3 regions of the Martelella soudanensis genome follow, and region 3 is predicted to be linked to each of the others. Evidence: predicted binding sites of a transcription regulator. Region 3 holds the regulator's gene; each other region holds the start of a gene.

Region 1 (2,268 bases), 1.1 Mb from region 3:
CAGCAAAGGCGGCTACCGATTTTGCGTCCGAACGCGCGTCACAACAGATTGTCGGAGTGCTGCTTGAACGCGGACACACCGGGAACAGGTCGGAGCATAAACGTGCAGCACTAGGACGACAATTCCCTCAGGCCCAGCCGGATCAACGTTGCGCTCGCCGCATCCTCGCCGGCCTGTTTCAGCGCGGCGGAGACGGCGCCTGCGGCCTGGTCGCGGGAATAGCCGAGATTGGTGAGCGCGGAAATCGCATCGGAAACGGTGCCTGGTGCAGCCCCGTCGCCGACCTCCCTGCGGAAGGAAATGGCCTCGCCGTCTCCGAGCGAAAGCCCGGCGGGCACCTTGTTCTTGAGTTCCGTGACGATCCGGGTCGCGACCTTCGGCCCGACGCCCGGCGCGCGCGATACGGCGGTCTTGTCGCCGAGCGCGATCGCATTGGAAATCTCGCCGGCCGACAGCGTCGTGAGGATCGCCAGCGCCACCCGCGCGCCGACGCCCTGGACGCTCTGCAGAAGATTGAACCAGCCGCGTTCCTCCGCGCTCATGAAGCCGTAGAGGCGCAACTGGTCCTCGCGCACGAAGGTCTCGATGAACAGCACCACGGCCTCGCCGACGGAACCGATGCGCGACAGCGTGCGCGCCGAGCAGTAAGCGACGTAGCAGACGCCGTGAACATCGACCACCACGTGGTCGTCGCCGATCTCGTCGATCACGCCCTTGAGCTTGCCGATCATGCCCGTTGTTCCTTCCGACGTGACATGTTCACGTGTCTGCCTCTTGTTCTCGCAGCGTGTGCTGCGTACCGTTCACTCACCGCATAGCCCCCAAACCTTCTCGCCCCGGAGGGGAGAGATGTCGCGACAGCGACAGTGAGGGGGGAGTCCATCCCCGCGAACGCCCTCACGTTTGGCAATGCTGCCCACTGCCCCTTTCGGGGCATCTCTCACGCTTGCCGGGCCTTTTGCCGCTATGCCAACTCACCCGATCGCCGCCATGGCCGCCTTCATCATCCGGTTGCCGCCGCGATTATGGGCATGGCAGATGGCGATGGCCAATGCGTCCGCAGCGTCGCTGCCCTTGAACTGGACCCGCGGCATCAGCACTTTCAGCATCATGTGGATCTGCTGCTTGTCGCCATGGCCGACGCCGATCACCGCCTTCTTCACGGCGTTCGGCGCGTATTCGGCCACCTTGAGCCCGGCCAGCGAAGGCACCAGCAAGGCGATGCCGCGGGCCTGACCGAGCTTCAGCGTCGCCACCGCGTCCTTGTTGACAAAGGTCTGTTCCACCGCCGCCTCGTCCGGGCGAAAGCTGTGCACCACTTCGGAAAGTCCGTCATGGAGCTGGCGCAGGCGCGAAGCGAGCTCCATATCGCCATCCGAAGTGACCGTGCCTGAATCGATGAATTTAAGGGAGTTTCCCAATGTTTCGATAACGCCCCAGCCGGTGCGCCGCAGCCCGGGATCAATGCCTATGATGCGAATCGTCTTTTCCATGGTTTCACCCTATCGCTCTTGCCCCAAGGCTTCCATAGAAAAGTGAACAAAACAAAAACATACGGAGGGTCGGCTGGCCCCCCGCATGTTTTACATTGGCCGATTTGAGGTGCGATCAGGCCGCGATCGCGTCGAGCCGCTTCAGGTGATCCTTACTGAGTGTCAGTTCGGCGGCAGCGATGTTATCGCGCAGATGCGCGCGCGACGAGGTGCCGGGGATCACGAGAATGTTCGGGCTGCGCTGCAACAGCCAGGCAAGCGACACCTTCTGGATCGAGGTGTCGAGTTCGGCGGCGACCGCGTCGAGCATCGCCGCCTGATAGGGCAGGAAACCGCCCAGCGGGAAATAAGGTACGTAGGCGACACCCTGTTCGGCAAGGCTATCGATCATCGCGTCATCATCGCGGTGGATGAGGTTGTAGTGGTTCTGCACGCACACGACCGGGGCGATGTCCTGCGCGATCCTGATCTGGCTTTCCGTCACGGTCGAAATGCCGATATGGTCGATCAGACCTTCGTCCTGCATTTTCCGCATTGCCTCCATCGGGGTGGCGATCTCGCTGTCCGCGCTGAAACCGCTGACGCTGCCCATGCGCAGGTTGACGATCGCGATCCGGTCCAGCTTCAGCCGCTGCAGATTGTCCTCGACCGAGCGGCGGAGGAAATCCGGGCTATGGTCCATGTTCCAGCCGCCCGCGTCATCGCGCCAGCCACCGATCTTGGTAACCAGCGTGAGATTGTCGGGGTAGGGGGTAAGCGTTTCGGCAATCAGCCG
Region 2 (2,268 bases), 490 kb from region 3:
AGCGCGTTCAGCTCGATCAGGAAGCGCTGTGTGGGGTCGGGCAGGAAGCTGCCGAGCAGGTCGAATTCACGGCGCGCCATGGCGATCTGGCGGGCATGATGGGCCGAGGTCAGGAACGCGATCTTCTCATGGCCGTTTTCCCGGAACGTGCGGAAGGCGATCGACAGCGCCTCGCGCCAGTTGGTGCCGATTGCATCGACATCGATGCCAGTCGCCGAAACGCCGTCGATGACGATATGGTCGGCCTGCCTGCGGAGCGCGGCCAGAAACGCGACGGTCAGGATTTCGAAATTCACCTGGATGAGGCAGGCGCGGAACCTGCCGATCCGTTCCAGGACGTCGATAGCCTGGGCGTCGCTCGAAAATCCGAGCTGCAGAACCGAGAAGCCGGCGGATTTCAGCCGCGCCGCGACTTCCTGAAGCGTCACGCGCGCAAGCCGGCTGTCGGAATTGCGGTAGAGAATCAGAAGGTCGGCGGCATAGAAGTCCGGCGCGCCTTCCTCGGCCCTGCCGGCCACGACGATGCCCGCGCCGGGGCGGGCTATCAGGCGACCGTCTTCGAGAAACGGCTTCAGCGCCGCCTCCACGGTGCGCTGTGCCGTTCCGAATTCGCGCATCAGATGGCGAACGGTCGGAAGCCGTTCGCCCGGCGATGCCTTGCCGATCCTGTCTTCCGCCCAGCGGCCAATCGCGGCGACGACCTGTTTGGTTTTGTTCTGCATCCGGGTATTATGAGTATAATATATACCCAATGCAAGCCGCAGGTTTTCCAGCTCGGCTTGCGCCGCTGTCTGACGGCGCCGACACGCCAAAAAAACGACCCGGCAGACTATTGTGGCCGGAAATCCGGTGCGCTTGCCAGCCGTTTCGCCGGTTATTCCGGATTGGCGGAGGCGAATATAAGTCGCAGTTTCAATCATTTGGTCGGATTGGAGCGCTTGTGCCAAGTCCGGACGGCCTTCGACAGAAACAAAAGGACTTGCAATTGGAACAAAAAAAGAACATAAGGGGTATATAAGCAAAACGGAGGCAATCATGACCGATATTCTGCGTGACATAGCGGCTTTCTTCTCAGTCAGCCTGTTCCTGGCGAGCATGGCGTTGATCGTGAGTTCGCTATAGGTTTCTGTGCATTGCGTGACGAGCGATTGCACCGGATGTATTCGCCTGCCAAAATCGCTCGGCGCGTTTGATTTGGCGGTGATGAAGGAGTGAACTCGAGATGCAGGCCGGTGACGAAAGCAGGGAGCAGGTTGTTCGTTTCGTGCATCTGCGCGTTCATTCGGCCTATTCGCTGCTTGAGGGCGCCCTGCCGCTGAAAACGGTGATGAAGCTCGCCGTGGCCGACAGGCAGCCCGCAATCGCGGTGACGGATACCAACAATCTCTTTTGCGCGCTGGAGTTTTCCCAGAAGGCCGTGGGGGAGGGGCTCCAGCCCATTATCGGCTGCCAGCTATCGATCGACATGGAAGACAGCGGCGAAGGGGAGCGCCGCAGCGGCGCTCATCTGCCGCCGAAAAAACCTTCGATCGTTCTGCTCGCGGCCAATCCGACCGGCTACGCCAATCTCATGCATCTTGTCAGCGAAGCCTATCTCGGCGGCGAAGGGCATGACGGCATATATATAACGAAGTCATGGCTCAGTGCGCATTCGGACGGGCTGGTCGCGCTCACCGGCGGGCGGACCGGGCCGGTTGACGAGGCCGTGATTTCCGGCTTTGAGGCGAAGGCCGCCGAGCGGCTGGCATTCCTGAAATCCACCTTCGGTGACCGTCTCTATGTAGAGGTGCAGCGGCAGGGGAATTTCGATGTCCAGCACGAGCGTCGGGTCATCGCTCTTGCCTACGAGCTCGATCTTCCGCTGGTGGCGACCAACGAGGCGTTCTTCCCGGCCCGCGAGGATTTCGAGGCGCATGATGCGCTGATGGCGGTGGCGCACAATGCCATCGTCTCCGACGATCGCCGTTTCAGGCTGACGCCGGATCACTACCTGAAATCCCAGGACGAAATGGCGGCGCTGTTTGCCGACCTGCCCGAAGCGATCGAGAACACCGTGGAAATCGCGCGCCGATGCAGCTTCGTGCTGGATACCCGGATGCCCATCCTGCCGCGCTTCACCGGTGCGTCGGACGATCCCGAAGAGGCGGAGCGTGCGGAGGCTGCGGAGCTTCGTCGCCAAGCGCGGGAAGGGCTGGAGGCGAGGATCGCCCATGTGGGGTTGAGCCCGGGGCACACCCGCGAGGACTATTTCGAACGCCTCGACTATGA
Region 3 (2,268 bases):
CCGCCGAAACGTTACTCAAAACGATCGCCGAGGCCGAACGGAGGCCCGGCATCTTCCGATGCGAGGACGATGCATGGTGCTATGCGGTCTTTACGGGGCTTCGAATCATGACGGTCGAACGACCGGCCTTCACCGGACTTGCCTGCGATAATGCCGATATCGTCGTCAGTCGATACCGTCCCGGCTTTCAGACCTGCCGCTCCGGCGCCTATCTCATCACCCCGGCAATGCGCCGGCAGCGCGGCGCGTTTCAATTCACGCTGTCGCCGGAGGTTGCGCGCGAACGCCCGGACAGCGGCACATCAGCGTCGCCTCAAAACACAGCCTGGCACGCGGACAATGAGCCTGCGGAAGCACGTCACCGAAGCGCTGCGGCCTCCGTGACAGTCGGCGATGCCACTGCGGGGACCGCACCCCAGGCTGTCTCCAGAAAGGCCCGCCAGCCCTCGTGCGGGCCGACAAGCGTTTCGCTCAAAACCTCGGTCACAGCGCTCGATCGCCCTTGGAACAGACACCGGCTCTACGACTGGCGTTCCGGAGAATATCTGCCGGTGATCACGGTTCCGGAGACGCTTACCTTCAGTGGTAGCGGCGGATCAGACCGACCAGCTTGCCCTGAACCTTGACCTGGCTTGCGGCGAAAATGCGGGTCTCGTAAGCCGGATTGGCCGCTTCCAGCGCGATCGATGCGCCCTTGCGGCGGAACCGCTTCAGGGTCGCTTCCTCGTCATTGACGAGCGCAACGACAATATCGCCGGGGGAGGCGGTGGAGATATTGCGGATGATTACGGTATCGCCGTCGAAGATCCCGGCGTCGATCATCGAATCACCCTGAACCTCAAGCGCGTAATGTTCTCCCGCGCCAAGCATTTCCGCCGGCACTGTGATCTGATGGGTGTTTTCCTGAATGGCCGAAATCGGCACGCCGGCAGCAATCCGCCCCATGACCGGTATGCCGGTCGAGCCGCTGTCATTGTTGCCGACCGGCGCCTTGGGCTCTTCCTGTTTCTTGCCGAGGGAGCCTTCGATCACGCTTGGCGAAAAACCCCGGCGCGGCGGCTGACCCATCGTGCTGTCCGGCATGCGCAGGATTTCTAGCGCCCGGGCGCGGTTGGGAAGCCGACGGATGAAACCGCGTTCCTCCAGTGCCGTGATCAACCGGTGAATGCCCGATTTCGACGCGAGGTCGAGCGCTTCCTTCATCTCATCGAAGGAGGGCGGAATGCCCGTCTCTTTCATCCGTTCATGAATGAAAAACAGCAATTCCTGTTGTTTGCGTGTCAGCATTTCCTGCCCCTGGTCCTTCGAAACAAATCCAGAACGAATATACATGTTCCTACTGTGTTCCGCAAGTGCAACCGGAGTGGGGCAAAAATAACGGGCTCGCGCGGAAATTCGCGCCTCCTGTCGCCACACAATGCGTCCGCTCGCATGCGTTTTGCCATGGCCCCCATTTAACGAAATTCTGCTCGTCGTTCTCCCGCATCGCCTGGGGCTTTCGATATTTCTGGTGCGTGGTTTGATTGCAAGGCTGTCGACAACATAAGATTTTTAAAATAGAGTTTCAAAAGTGACCTTTTGTCCCAGGTCGCGCATGGTGGCCAAGACGCCGGGAGGGCGAAGCGGGCCGCCGCCCATCAGGAGGAAACGGGACGGGGAGGAATTACATGAAGAAATTTGCAGCACTCGCGCTCGGTGCGGCGATGACGGTTAGTGCGACGGTCAGCGCTGCCAGCGCCGAGCCGATCGTCATCAAGATCGGCCACAGTTCCGAGGCGGACCTGCATCTGCCGGGCGCCGGGCGAACGGCTTGCGTTGTCGCGATGAAGGAGTATCTCGACGTCGCTTCCGAAGGCGAGCTTGCGCTTGACGTCTATCCGGACGGAGCGCTCGGCGGCGCCCGTGCGATGGTTGAATCGGCGCAAACCGGCGTGATCCAGATGGTCGGCGCCTATACGTCGATCCTTGTGCCGTTCGTGTCGGAAATGGCCGTCACGCAGATACCATATGTTTTCCCGGACAGTCTGACGGCCTGGCAGGTCATGGATGGTCCCTTCGGCGATGCGCTTGCCGAAACCGTCCTTGAAAAGACCGGACTTCGTGTTCTGGCCTGGCCGGAAGGCGCCGGTTTCCGCAATATCTACGCGGACAAGCCGATCCACAGCGTCGCCGACATGAAGGGCATGAAGATGCGCGTGCCGGAAAATCCGGGACTGCTGGCGATGTTCCGCGCCTGGGGCGCCAATACCGTTACGATCAGCTGGAACG

The links. The regulator LexA, encoded in region 3, represses DNA repair genes until DNA is damaged. The targets are predictions, from matches to a motif close to TGTTCNNNNTGTGTTCNG.
Region 1: a site for LexA is predicted at 1,536-1,553, ahead of ruvC (crossover junction endodeoxyribonuclease RuvC). Genes of this name have one in related genera too.
Region 2: a site for LexA is predicted at 987-1,004, ahead of dnaE (DNA polymerase III subunit alpha). Genes of this name have one in related genera too.

The regions. Positions count from the first base shown of each region.
Region 1 is NZ_CP054861.1:2,951,712-2,953,979, forward strand. Features, by position in the region: gene ruvA (Holliday junction branch migration protein RuvA) at 111-731, opposite strand; gene ruvC (crossover junction endodeoxyribonuclease RuvC) at 975-1,493, opposite strand; gene HQ843_RS14015 (oxidoreductase) at 1,609-2,268, opposite strand, start outside.
Region 2 is NZ_CP054861.1:3,537,514-3,539,781, forward strand. Features, by position in the region: gene HQ843_RS16835 (GntR family transcriptional regulator) at 1-722, opposite strand, end outside; gene dnaE (DNA polymerase III subunit alpha) at 1,223-2,268, shown strand, end outside.
Region 3 is NZ_CP054861.1:4,024,267-4,026,534, reverse strand. Features, by position in the region: gene HQ843_RS19335 (ComEC/Rec2 family competence protein) at 1-626, shown strand, start outside; gene lexA (transcriptional repressor LexA) at 580-1,287, opposite strand; gene HQ843_RS19325 (TRAP transporter substrate-binding protein) at 1,668-2,268, shown strand, end outside.